Regions from separate parts of the Streptomyces sp. 147326 genome, predicted to be linked through region 1. Evidence: riboswitches for the same ligand, from Rfam matches in the RefSeq annotation. Region 1 holds a riboswitch; each other region holds the start of a gene.

Region 1 (4,356 bases):
CTCCCCCTGACCCCGCCTGGCCCGCTCCTGCCCCAGCCTGACCAGCCCGCGCAGCACCTTGAGGTGCGCCTCGGTGCGCCGCCGGGCGGCCCGGGCGGCCGCCAGCGGCTCCAGGAGCATCCGCACCTCCAGGAGGTCCGCGGCCTCCTGCTCGGTCGGCTCGGCCACACAGGCCCCCGCATGGCGCCGCGTGGTCACGAAGCCCTCGGACTCCAGGGTCCGCAGTGCCTCGCGGACCGGGACGCGCGAGACTCCGTACCGGCGGGCCAGCACCTCCTCGGTCAGCCGGCCGCCCGGCTCGAACACCCCGGAGACGATGTCGTCGCGGATTGCTGTGCATACCGCGTGCGCAGGAATACGCAAGACCGAACCTCCGCCTATTTCCGACTGCCAGCCTCATTGCACGCACATGCGCGTGCTGCGACTCTATTGCAACACACGATAATTTCCGAGAGCGGCCGGAAAAGCGAAACATTTGCACAAAGACGCAACACGAAGGCCCCGGCTCGGGGAGCCGGGGCCTTCGGTGAAGCGGTGCGGGACGGGGTCAGAGGCTGACGCCGTGCGAGCGCAGGTACGCGATCGGGTCGATGTCCGAGCCGTACTGCGAGCCCGTGCGGGCCTCGAAGTGCAGGTGCGGGCCGCTGGAGTTGCCGGTGGAGCCCGACAGGCCGATCTGCTGGCCGGGGGTGACCTGCTCGCCGACGGAGACGTTCAGCGAGGTCATGTGCCCGTACTGGGTGTACGTACCGTCGTTGTGCTTGATGACGACGTTGTTGCCGTACGCGCCGCCCCAGCCGGCCTCGACGACGGTGCCGACGCCCACCGCGTGGACCGAGGTGCCGGAGGCCGCGTGGAAGTCGATGCCGGTGTGGCTGCCGGAGGACCACATGCCGCCGCCCGCGTGGTACTGCGTGCTGACGTACGAGCCGTCGACCGGGGCGACGAAGGTGTTGAGGCGCTTGCGCTCCTCCTCGCGGGCCGCACGCTCGGCGGCGTCGCGCTCGGCCTTCGCCTTGGCCTCGGCGAGGCGCTTGGACTCGGCGGCCTTCTGCTTGGCCTCCGCCTCCGCCTGCGCCTTGGCGGCGGCGTGCTCGGCGGCGCGGTGCTGGGAATCGGCCTGGTCGGCGATGTCACCCGCGAGGTCCTCGGCGACGACCACGGCACCCAGCCCGTTCTCCGGGGCGGAGCTGCTGTGGTTGTCCGCGGCGAAGGCCGGGGCGGCGAGGGAGCCGACGACACCCGTGGTGGCGATCGCGGCGATACCGGCGTAACCGGCGGTCTTCTTGCTCAGACGGCTGGAGCCACGGTGCTTACCGGTACCAGCGGGACGACTGCCAAACGCCATGAAGGGTTTGATCCTTTCCTTCCTTCTCGCCTACCGGGTTAGCTGACGGGTTCGGAGCAGGAAGGTCTCCTACGGGCCTCCTCTTGCGAGGGGGTCCGATTCACCCCAGGGACTCATGTGGGTCCCCGGCTCCCCAGGCTCGCGCCTGACGGGGACTCGGCGATCGCTGTCCGGTGCCGCGGGTGCGGCGGGCACAACTGACGGACAGCACGCCCGACGCTAGGCGGATCATCAGTCAATCGCCAAACAGACGCGCCTTTTTGTTGCGTACGCCACACCCCATACAAGCAACCTAGCCACCAAACGGACAAAAGGGGCTCCGGCGGATAAGCCCGCCAGAGCCCCTGCGCGATCCGTCCGTCGACCGTCAGCCGGCCGTCACCGACAGGTCAGTTGGTGACGACCGTGACGTCACCGATCCCGAGGGCGCGCACCGGCTCCTCGATCACCGCCGCGTCGCCCACCAGGACCGTGACCAGGCGGTCCGCCGGGAAGGCCTTCACGACCGCCGTGGTCGCCTCCACGGTGCCGGTTTCGGCGAGGCGCGCGTACAACTGCGCCTGGTAGTCGTCCGGCAGCTCCTGCTCGACCTGGTCGGCGAGGGTGCCGGCGACCGAGGCCGCCGTCTCGAACTTCAGCGGGGCCACGCCCACCAAGTTCTGTACGGCCACGTCGCGTTCGGCGTCGGTCAGACCGCCCTCCGCGAGGGTGCGCAGTACCTTCCAGAGGTCCTCCAGCGCCGGTCCGGTGTTGGGGGTGTCCACCGAGCCGCTGATGGCGAGCATCGAGGCGCCCTTGCCGTCGGCGGTGGAGCGCAGCACCTGGCCGAAGGCGCGCACGCCGTAGGTGTACCCCTTCTCCTCGCGCAGCACCTTGTCCAGGCGGGAGGTGAGGGTGCCGCCCAGGCAGTACGTGCCCAGCACCTGGGCCGCCCAGACCTGGTCGTGGCGGTCCGGCCCGGTCCGGCCGATCAGCAGCTGCGTCTGGACCGCGCCGGGCCGGTCCACGATGACCACGCGGCCGGTGTCGTCGGCGGTCACCGGCGGCACCGGAAGGGCCGCGGCGGTGTTGCCCGTCCACGCGCCCAGGGTGTCCGCCAGCACGGCGTCCAGGTCGATGCCGGTCAGGTCGCCGACGACCACCGCGGTGGCGGTGGCGGGGCGTACGTGGGCCTCGTAGAAGGCGCGTACCGCGGCGGAGTCGATCCGGGCCACGGTCTCCTCGGTGCCCTGGCGCGGCCGGGACATCCGCAGGGACGCCGGGAACAGCTCCTTGGAGAGCTGCTTGGCGGCGCGGCGCTGGGGGTTGGCCAGCTCGTGCGGGATCTCGTCGAGCCGGTTGCGCACCAGGCGGTCCACCTCGGCGTCGGCGAAGGCGGGGGCGCGGAGCGCCTCGGCGAGCAGGCTCAGCGCCTTGGCCAGCCGGGAGGCCGGGACCTCCAGGGAGACCCGGATGCCCGGGTGGTCGGCGTGCGCGTCGAGAGTGGCGCCGCAGCGCTCCAGCTCGGCCGCGAACTCCTCGGCGGAGTGCTTGTCGGTGCCCTCGGAGAGCGCGCGCGCCATGATGGTCGCCACGCCGTCCAGGCCCTCGGGCTCGGCGTCGAGCGGGGCGGCGAGATTGACCTCGACCGCGATCACCTGCTGGCCCGGCCGGTGGCAGCGCAGCAGGGTCAGCCCGTTGGACAGCTCCCCGCGGTCGGGGGCCGGGAAGGCCCACGGCTGCGGCTCGCCGGCCTGCGGGCGCGGGTGGAAGGTCATCGTGACGGCTGCGGTGTCGCTCACTGCTCCGCCCCCTCGTTCTCGTCGGACTCATCGTTCTCGTCGTCGTCTGCCGCGATCGGCTCGTAGACGAGCACCGCGCGGTTGTCCGGGCGCAGTCGGGCCGCGGCCACGGCCTGAACCTCCTCGGCGGTGATGTCGAGGACGCGCTGGACGGCGGTCAGCGCCAGCTGCGGGTCGCCGAACAGCACCGCGAAGCGGCACAGTTCGTCGGCGCGGCCGGCCACCGTGCTCAGCCGGTCCAGCCATTCGCGCTCCAGCTGCGCCTGGGCGCGCTCCATCTCCTCGGCCGTCGGGCCCTCGGCGGCGAACCGCGCGAGCTCCTCGTCCACGGCCGCCTCGATGGCGGGGATCTCGACGCCGCTGGAGGTCTTGACGTCCAGCCAGCCCAGCGAGGGCGCGCCGGCCAGGCGCAGCATGCCGAAGCCCGCCGCGACGGCCGTCTGGTCACGGCGTACCAGCCGGTTGTGCAGCAGCGAGGACTCGCCGCCGCCCAGGATCGTCAGCGCCACGTCGGCGGCGTCGCACTCACGGGTGCCGTCGTGCGGCAGCCGGTAGGCGGCCATCAGCGCGCGGGCCGGGACCTCCTCGACGATCTCCTCGCGCAGCTGCTCCCCGATGACGTCGGGCAGCGAGCCGTCGCGGGGCGGCTGCTTGCCGTCGTGCGCGGGGATGGTGCCGAAGTACTTCTCGACCCAGGCGAGGGTCTGCTCGGGGTCGATGTCCCCGACGACCGAGAGCACCGCGTTGTTGGGCGCGTAGTACGTACGGAAGAAGGTGCGCGCGTCCTCCAGGGACGCGGCGTCCAGGTCGGCCATGGAGCCGATCGGGGTGTGGTGGTACGGGTGGCCCTCGGGGTACGCCAGGGCGGTCAGCTTCTCGAAGGCCGTGCCGTACGGGACGTTGTCGTACCGCTGGCGGCGCTCGTTCTTGACGACGTCGCGCTGGTTCTCCATGGACTCGTCGTCCAGGGCGGCCAGCAGGGACCCCATCCGGTCCGCCTCCAGCCAGAGCGCGAGCTCCAGCTGGTGGGTCGGCATCGTCTCGAAGTAGTTGGTGCGCTCGAAACTGGTGGTGCCGTTGAGGGAGCCGCCGGCCCCCTGGACCAGCTCGAAGTGCCCGTTGCCCGGAACGCTCGCCGAACCCTGGAACATCAGGTGCTCGAAGAGGTGAGCAAGGCCGGTACGCCCCTTGACTTCGTGGCGCGAGCCGACGTCGTACCAGAGGCAG
Region 2 (4,356 bases), 1.0 Mb from region 1:
GGCCGACCGCGCCGGCGAGGTCGGCCACGGCCGCCTCGAACCGTTCCGCCACGTGGTCCGGGTCGCTGCCGGGCCGGATGATGTCGTTGCCGCCCGCGCAGAAGCTGACCAGGTCCGGTGCGAGGGCCTTGGCTCTCGGAAGCTGGTCGGCCACGATCTGGTCGAGGAGCTTCCCGCGCACCGCCAGATTCGCATAACGGAAGTCGTGCTCGTCGCGCTGATCGGCCAGGAGTACGGCGAGCCGGTCCGCCCAGCCGAGATGCGAATCCCCGGGTCCCGGGTCCCCCACGCCTTCGGTGAAGCTGTCCCCGATCGCCGCGTACGAGCCGATGGTCTTGAGTTTGGTCGTCGTCGCTGCCACGGGACACCATCCTTCACTCCCGTAACCAACCTACGCCAACGTAATGAGGGGTTGACGGACCGTGATCTCTACCACGTGGGGGATAAGGAATAAGTACACATGAGGCCGGGACCCCCCTCGGGTCCCGGCCTCACGCGTGTCCGTGCTCCGACGGCGGGTGCCGTCAGATGCTCACGCCCTTGGAGCGGAGGTAGGCCAGCGGGTCGATGTCGGAGCCGTACGAGGGGCCCGTGCGGATCTCGAAGTGGAGGTGCGGGCCGGTGGAGTTGCCCGTGGAGCCGGAGAGGCCGAGGGTCTGGCCGGCGGTGACGCTCTGGCCGGAGGAGACGGACAACTGGGACAGGTGGGCGTACTGGGAGTACTTGCCGTCCGCGTGCCGGATGACGACCTCGTTGCCGTACGCACCGCTCCAGCCGGCGGAGACCACGGTGCCCGCGCCGACGGCCTTGACGGTGGTACCGGAGCTCGCGATGAAGTCGACGCCGGTGTGGTAACCGGAGGACCACATGCTGCCCGCGACCTTGTACTGGGTGGAGATGCCGCCGCCGAGCGGGGCGACGAAGCCGGAGGCCGACTGCTGCCCGGCGGGAGCCTCGGCGGCGGGGTCCGGCCGCGCGGGGGCCTTCGCGGCCGGCTTCGGGGCCGCCTTGGGAGCCGCCTTGGGAGCCGCCTTCGGCGCCGCCTCGGGGGCGGACTGCGGAGCGGCCTCGGCCTCGGGAGCGGCCTCGGGAGCGGATTCCACCGGAGCCGCCTCGGCCGCACCGCCGAGGTTCAGCTTCAGGCCGGGGTGGATCAGCGACGGGTTGGCGCCGACCGCCTCGCGGTTGTCGGCGTACAGCTGTTCCCAGCCGCCGGACAGGTGCCGCTCGGCGGCGATCTTGGAGAGGTAGTCGCCCGGCACGACCGTGTAGACGCTCGGCGCGCTCTGCACGGCGGCGGCGGGCGCGGCCTGCAGTGCTACGGGGAGCTGCGGGGCCACCGCGGGGGCCACCGCGGTCGCGGCGGCCGGCGAGCCGCCCGCGTGGGCGCCGGCCGCGCCGATCAGCGGCAGCGCGAGGGCCGCGCCGCCGGTGCCTGCGACGGCGAAACCGCGCGATATCGAAAGGGACTTGGGTCGGCGGTGCTTACCCTTTGCAGGCATGGCGAATTCCTCTCCGGCGCCTGCGAGGTGAGCTGTCGGGTTCGGACTGGAGATGTCCGGACGTACATGAACGGCACATGTACGTCTTCACCCCGAGCCGTCCCGGCGAAAAGATCTCCGGAACAGCGGCTTACCTGGTTCCCCCGCTCCTGCCGCACGAATGGTCGGGTGCGGTTTCCGGGCGGCGGCAGGATTCGGCGATCCACCCGGATCGATCGCGAAGGTAATCCCTTGCGCCAGCAGGGAACAAGCCACGAATTTCCTGACGGAATCACAGGGATGGGGAATCGGCGAAATTCCGGTCACCCTCCGTCCATTACCCGCCGTCAACAACCCCCCTGACGGGGCCATTCGGCATTCGCGATCAGGCACTCACGGTCACCGTATGATCTGGCTCACGGGGACGTGCCCGATCTCGCCTCCGGATATGGCAAGTTGGCGCCAACCAGCTCAATTCGGACAGATGTCTCACCAGAAAGCGGAGGAGCTCACGTGACCCAGCAGATACAGGAGCCGGAGCTGACCGGAGTGCGCAATTTCCGTGATGTGGGCGGATTGCCGACTTCTGATGGACGAAGGGTCAGGACGGGACGACTCTTCCGAAGCGGACATCTCGCACATGCCACCGAAACCGATGCAGAGTTCCTCGCCTCGCTCGGCCTCCACACCGTCTTCGACTTCCGCAACGGCGCCGACCACGCGCTGGAGGGGCCGGACGTGGAACTGCCCGGCGTACGGAACGTGAACATCCCGCTCTCGGATCCGGCCGACGGCCGGGAGTTCTGGCGGCTGGTGCGCGACGGCGACCTCGGGCAGCTGCGCGCGATCCTGGGCGACGGCAAGGCCGCGGCCCGGATGACGAACTCGTACCGCAGGATCATCGAGCAGCGCACCGCCGAGCACAGCCGGGTCGTGCACGCGCTCGCCGAGGACAGCGTCCCCGCCCTCCTGCACTGCGCGGCCGGCAAGGACCGGGCCGGCCTGTCGATCGCCGTGACCCTGCTCGCGCTGGGCGTCGGGCGCGAGGCGATCGTGGCGGACTACCTGGAGTCAAACGCCCCGCACCGCCGCTACCGGGTGCGCCGCAGCGGCGCGTCCGACGAGGCCCGCTCCCCCGAGGTGATGGAGCTCCTCGCGCCGCTCTTCGACGCCCGTGCCGAGTACCTGGTCGCCGCGTTCGAGACCATCGACGAGACCTGGGGCGGGGTGGACCCCTACCTGGCGGAGGGCCTCGGGCTGAAGCCCGAGACCCTCGGCCGGCTGCGCGACCAACTGCTGGAGTAGACCGCCCGGAGCGGGCCGTCAGCGCTGGGCGACGGCCTGCTTCACCAGCGTCCTGCCGAAGTCCCACATCAGCCCGGACCCGCCGTGCGCCTCGTCCATGACCGCGCGGAAGGCGCCGACGAACCGGTCGACGTCCCGCTCGTCCACGACCAGCGGCGGGATGAGCTTGATGACCTCCAGGTGGTCCCCGGAGACCTGGGTGAGGATCCGGTGCTTCTGGAGCAGCGGCACCACGACCATCTGGGCGAAGAGCCCCTTGCGGGCCGCCTGCAGCATCGTCCACCGGCTGCGCAGCCCCAGCGAGGACGGCCGGCCGAACTCGATGCCGATCATCAGCCCGCGCCCCCGCACCTCGTGCAGCAGCTCGTACTCGTCCACCATGGCCGCGAGCCGCCCGCGCAGCAGGTCACCCGTGGCCCGGGCGTGCGCGACGAGCTCCTCGTCCTCCATGACCGACAGCACCGCCAGCCCGGCCGCCATCGCCTGCGCGTTGGACCCGAAGCTCGCGGAGTGGACGAGCACCCGGTCCATGGACGAGTAGACCTTCTTGAAGATCCAGTCCTTGCCCAGGGTCGCGCCGACCGGCACGTAGCCGCCCGACAGCGCCTTGGCCACGCACACCAGGTCCGGTTCCACGCCCGGCTCGTGCTGGTACGCGTAGAAGTCCCCGGTACGTCCGAGGCCGGTCTGCACCTCGTCCGCGATCAGCAGCGCCTTGTGCCGGTGCAGCAGTTCCTGCGCGGCGAGCAGGAACCCGGGCGGGGCCTCCAGTACCCCCTTGCCCTGGATCGGCTCCACGACGAAGGCGGCGACGTCGCCCTTGCGGAGCTCCCGCTCCAGGGCTCCCAGGTCACCCAGGGCGATCTTCGTGTCCGGGAGCAGGGGGGCGAAGCCGTCGCGGAACCCGCCCTCCCCGTTCACCGACAACGAGCCCGTGGTCAGGCCGTGGAAGGCGTGGTCGCAGTAGAGGATCCTGGGCCGCCCGGTGGCGAACCGGGCGAACTTCAGGGCCGTCTCCACCGCCTCGGTGCCGCTGTTGCCGAAGAAGACCCGGTCCAGGTGCGGACTGTACGAGAGCAGCTTCTCGGCCAGCAGCCCCGGCAGCGGCTGGCAGTCGAAGCGGGTGAGGTCGGCGAGCTGCGCGTCCAGGACGTCGTGCAGGGCCCGGCGGACGACCGGGTGGTGGCGGCCCAGGCCCATCACCCCGAAGCCGGCCAGCATGTCCAGGTAGTCGTTGCCCTCGGCGTCCCAGAAATGGGCGCCCTCGGCCCGCTCGTAGACCTTGTCGAAGCCGATGGTGTGCAGCATCCGGGGCAGTTGGTGGTTGAGGTGCCGGGCGTGCAGCTCGTACCGCTCCCCTCCGCGCGCGGCGAGCAGGGCGCCGAGGTCGAAGCCCTTGCCCCGGGCGCCCGCTCCTTCCTCCGCCGGGGTCATGCCGACGCGTCCCGGTTGCCGCCGATCGTCTCCCGGGCCGCTCGCAGGGATTCCTTGAGGGAGCCCATGGTGGCGAGGACGGCGGTGGGCTCGTAGCCGCAGTGCGCCATGCAGTTCGCGCAGCGCGGGTCCTTTC
Region 3 (4,356 bases), 2.8 Mb from region 1:
GGCGCGAAGCCGCCCTCGTCGCCCAGGCCGGTGGAGAGGCCCTTGGTGTGCAGGACCTTCTTGAGGGTGTGGTAGACCTCGGCACCCCAGCGCAGCGCCTCGGAGAAGGACTCCGCGCCGATGGGGGCGATCATGAACTCCTGGATGTCCACGTTGGAGTCGGCGTGCGACCCACCGTTGAGGATGTTCATCATCGGAACGGGCAGCAGGTGCGCGTTCGGACCGCCGAGGTAACGGAAGAGCGGAAGGTCCGAGGCCTCGGACGCGGCGTGCGCGACGGCGAGGGAGACGCCGAGGATGGCGTTGGCGCCGAGCGAGCCCTTGTTGTCGGTGGCATCCAGGTCGAACATGGCCTGGTCGATCAGGCGCTGCTCGGTGGCGTCGTAGCCGACGAGCTCCGGGCCGATCTGCTCGATGACGGCGAGGACGGCCTTCTCGACACCCTTGCCGAAGTAACGGTTGGGGTCACCGTCACGGAGCTCGATGGCCTCGAATGCACCGGTGGAGGCGCCGGACGGAACTGCAGCACGGCCGGTGCTGCCATCGTCGAGGCCCACCTCGACCTCGACCGTGGGGTTGCCTCGGGAGTCCAGGATTTCCCGGGCTACGACGACGTCGATGGACGGCACGAGCATCTCCTTCTGGGATGTGACGCTGGGTGTGCGGTGGCGTGTCAGGCCGTGGGACGGCCCTGCCGCTTAGAGCCTAACCGGCCCGGAGCACTCGACCGCCCGACCGCCCGACCCCTGGGACGAAAAAGGGACCGAATACCCCTCTTCCGGGACATAGGTCTCTGGATATCGCCCGTCACCCGGTACGCACGCCGCCGCCCGGCGCGTGGGGGGAGACGCGCCGGGCGGGGGGAATGCTGTGCGTTGCGCACGCTCCTGCGGCTATTGCCGCAGTGTTCAGCTGAGCTTCAGCTTCTGACCCGGGAAGATCAGGTCGGCGTCCGAGACGATGTCCTTGTTCAGCTCGAAGAGCTTCTCCCAGCCGCCCTTGACGCCGTTGGCCTCGGCGATGGTGCCCAGGGTGTCGCCCGCCTTGACCTCGTACGAGCCGTTGCCGGTCTTCGGGGCGGCGGGGCGCTCGGAGCGGGTGGTCGGGGCCTCGGAGCGCTTGGTCTCCTTCTTCGGCGCGACCTTCGGGGCGACCTTCTGCTCGGTCTTCTTCGAGTCGGCCTTCGGCTTGTTCTGCGTCGAGGTCTCCGTGCCGCCACCGGTGTAGGAGGAGTTCGACAGGCCCTTGCCGCAGCTCGGCCAGGCGCCCTTGCCCTGACCCTTGAGGACCTTCTCGGCGACGGCTATCTGCTGGGACTTCGAGGCCTGGTTGGCCTGCGCGGCGTACGACTTGCCGCCGTACGCGGCCCACGTGGAGGACGAGAACTGCAGTCCGCCGTAGTAGCCGTTGCCCGTGTTGATGGACCAGTTGCCGCCGGACTCGCACTGGGCGACCTTGTCCCACTCGGACGCGGTGGCGGCGCTGGCGGTGCCCGCGGCCATCAGGGGGGCGGCGACGGCCACACCGGCGACACCGGCGAGCGTGACGATGCGGACGGCCTTGGAGCCGCGACGGTGCTTGCCCTTGCCGGAAAGCAGCATGGAGTTTCTCCTCACCGACGCCTGCGAGGTGAGCTGTCGGGTTCGGGCGAGTGAGTTGCCCGGCCGTGCGACCTAGCGCACGTCTTAACCCCTAGCCGGTGGCGTGACCGTCTCTCAACGGCCGCTCCCGGCACCTACCTTGGTTCCCCCGCTCCTGCCTTCGGCGCTTGACGCGACGACTGTTCCCCCCGTCCGCCGGCAGGATTCGGCGATGCGGTCGAAGGAGCCCGCGGTGGCGGGCGATTCAGAAGGTAGACAGGTCTCTCCCCGATGTTCAACGAGGAACATCGGGGAGAGGGGGCCCCTACTTGCGCTCCCCGCAGGGGCGTTTGCGCAGGTGAGGGCGGGGTTTGCGGAAGCCCCGAGGCGGGACACGCCAGTTGACCGGAAGAGACGCATGTCTCACTTACAGATAACCGACAATCAGGTCTTTCCGGGTGGTTGAAGTGTCCCTATTACGTGCTTAGATCCAGGTTCTGGCCGGGCTTGATCAGGTTGGCGTCCTCGCCGATGACCTGCTCGTTGGCCTCGTAGAGCCCGTTCCAGCCGCCCTTGACTCCCTTGGCAACCGCGATGGTCGCCAGGCTGTCGCCCTCCCGGACCGTGTACGTGGGCTTCGACGCGGCGTCAGACGGGACCGGGGCCTCGGCCGCGGGCGCGCCGCGGTGCTTGCCGCTGCCTTCGCCCGGAGTGGCTTCCGGAGCGGCTTCCGGAGCGGCGCCCGGCGTCGCCGGAGCGGTCGGGGCGGCGGGGTCCACCGGGGTCGCACCGGGGGTGGCGGGCGGGGTCGTGGGCGCCGAGGGGTCGACCGGGAGGGTCGGAGCCGTCGGGTCGGCGGGCGGCAGCGGCGTGGTGCCCGGGGTGCCCGGGGTGCCCGGGAGCACCGGCTGGGACGGGTCGGCGGGAGGCGTCGTCGGAACGTCCGGCGCCGGCATGACGGGCAGTCCGACGGACGGCGCGTCGGGGATGAGGAAGGGGCTGCCGGTCGGGCTGGGCGCCGCGTGGGTCGGGGCGCCGAAGTCCTTGGCCGGCTCGCCGCCGGTGGTGGACGGCACCGCGTCGTCCGGGCGGGAGGGGGAGGGGGCGATCGGGCCGGAGGTGCCGGGCAGGCCCGGGTCCACCTTGGCGGCGGGGCCCTGCTGCTCCAGGCCGGCCGAGGTGGCGCACAGCGGCCACGCCTGCGGTCCCTGCGAGGCCAGTACCCGCTCGGCCACGGCTATCTGCTGGGACCGGCTCGCGAGGTCGGCCCGCTCGGCGAAGTCGAGTCCGCCGGCGCTCTGCCACTCCTCCTGGGTGAACTGCAGCCCGCCGTACGCGCCGCTGCCGGAGTTGGCACTCCAGGAGCCGCCGCTCTCGCACTCGGCGACCTTGTCCCAGGTCGCGGTGTCGGCAGCGGTGGCATTGGTGGCGGCTAGCAGCGGCAGAGCCAGCGCGGAGCCAGTGACTCCGGCTGTGACTACCAGCGCGGGGACCTGGCGGGGGCGTCTGTGGCGGCCGTTCCCGGAACGCATGAGGGTGCACCTTTCGCATAACAGCGGGGTAACGGCAGAACCTAGCGGGCCTCGAACGATTGTCACAAGTTCAAGCGGGATCTGACTTTTCATCAGAAGCCGCGCAAGTGTTTTGAGCCGTGAACCGGACGGGAAGAGTACGTAGCCCTCGCATGATCAACCCCCCGCGCCAGCGCAGGTCTTGGGGTGGAACGGCTAGTTCCAGATCGGGCAGCCGCGTCAGCAGGGTCGCGAGCGCCGTCTGCCCTTCGAGCCGGGCGAGCGGAGCGCCCAGGCAGTAGTGGATGCCGTGCCCGTACCCGAGGTGCTGGTTGTCGGTCCGGGAGAGGTCGAGGGTATCCGGTTCCGCGAACCGTTCGGGATCGCGGTCGGCGGCCGCGAGGACGACCAGGACCGGGTCCCCGGCCTCGATCCGCTGCCCGCCGAGGGTCAGCGGCCCGGTGGCGAACCGCCACGTCGCCAGCTCCACGGGGCCGTCGTAGCGCAGGAGTTCCTCGACGCCGGTGGCCAGCAGTCCGGTCTCGCCGGCGGCGAGGGAGCGCTGGAGGCGGTCGCGCTGGCCGGGGTTCATGAAGAGTGAGTGGACCCCGTTGCCGATGAGGTTCACGGTCGTCTCGAAGCCGGCGAAGAGCAGGATGAAGGCCATGGCGGTGGCCTCGGCCTCCGTGAGGTGGTCGCCGTGGTCGCTCGCCCGGATCAGGTCGGAGATGAGGTCATTGCCCAGGTCGTCCCTTTTGCGGTGGATGAGTTCGCCCAGATAAGTCCGCATCTGCTTCACCGACCGGGCGACCCCGCCACGCGGACCGCCGCCGTGGCGGATCATCATCCCGGCCCAGTCGCGGAAGTCGTCCTGGTCCTCGCGCGGTACGCCGAGCATCTCGCAGATGGTGTAGATGGGGAGCGGGAAGGCGAACTCGTGGATGAGGTCCGCCTCCCCTTTCGCGGCGAAGGCGTCGATCAGGTGGTCGGTGAGCGCCTGCACCCGCGGGGTGAATTCGGCGACGCGGCGCGGGGTGAACGCCTTCGAGACCAGCCGCCGCAGCCGCGTGTGGTCCGGCGGGTCGATGTTGAGCAGGTGCGTCATCAGCTCCGCCTTGCGCTCCCCCGGGATCCCGGTCTTGCCCTTGGCGTGCGCGGGCTCCGCGTGGTGCGCCGGATTCTTGCTCAGCCGCTGGTCGGCGAGGGCCTGGCGGGCGTCGGCGTACCGGGTGACCAGCCAGGCGTCGACCCCGCTGGGGAGCTTG

What was found. Region 1 has a riboswitch for cyclic di-AMP ahead of RIU97_RS11010 (M23 family metallopeptidase). Riboswitches for the same ligand answer to the same signal wherever they lie in the genome.
Region 2: another riboswitch for cyclic di-AMP. It lies ahead of RIU97_RS06965 (LysM peptidoglycan-binding domain-containing M23 family metallopeptidase); the one in region 1 lies ahead of RIU97_RS11010 (M23 family metallopeptidase).
Region 3: another riboswitch for cyclic di-AMP. It lies ahead of RIU97_RS24655 (transglycosylase family protein); the one in region 1 lies ahead of RIU97_RS11010 (M23 family metallopeptidase).

What each region holds. Positions count from the first base shown of each region.
Region 1 covers NZ_CP134201.1:2,532,145-2,536,500, forward strand. Annotated here, with positions in the region: gene RIU97_RS11005 (GntR family transcriptional regulator) at 1-363, opposite strand, end outside; gene RIU97_RS11010 (M23 family metallopeptidase) at 548-1,348, opposite strand; cyclic di-AMP (ydaO/yuaA leader) riboswitch at 1,361-1,520, opposite strand; gene RIU97_RS11015 (M16 family metallopeptidase) at 1,738-3,105, opposite strand; gene RIU97_RS11020 (pitrilysin family protein) at 3,126-4,356, opposite strand, start outside.
Region 2 covers NZ_CP134201.1:1,523,136-1,527,491, forward strand. Annotated here, with positions in the region: gene RIU97_RS06960 (SGNH/GDSL hydrolase family protein) at 1-361, opposite strand, end outside; gene RIU97_RS06965 (LysM peptidoglycan-binding domain-containing M23 family metallopeptidase) at 525-1,502, opposite strand; cyclic di-AMP (ydaO/yuaA leader) riboswitch at 1,507-1,712, opposite strand; gene RIU97_RS06970 (tyrosine-protein phosphatase) at 1,995-2,786, shown strand; gene RIU97_RS06975 (aspartate aminotransferase family protein) at 2,805-4,220, opposite strand; gene hpnH (adenosyl-hopene transferase HpnH) at 4,217-4,356, opposite strand, start outside.
Region 3 covers NZ_CP134201.1:5,371,974-5,376,329, reverse strand. Annotated here, with positions in the region: gene eno (phosphopyruvate hydratase) at 1-635, opposite strand, end outside; gene RIU97_RS24655 (transglycosylase family protein) at 909-1,601, opposite strand; cyclic di-AMP (ydaO/yuaA leader) riboswitch at 1,605-1,777, opposite strand; gene RIU97_RS24650 (transglycosylase family protein) at 2,057-3,112, opposite strand; gene RIU97_RS24645 (cytochrome P450) at 3,183-4,356, opposite strand, start outside.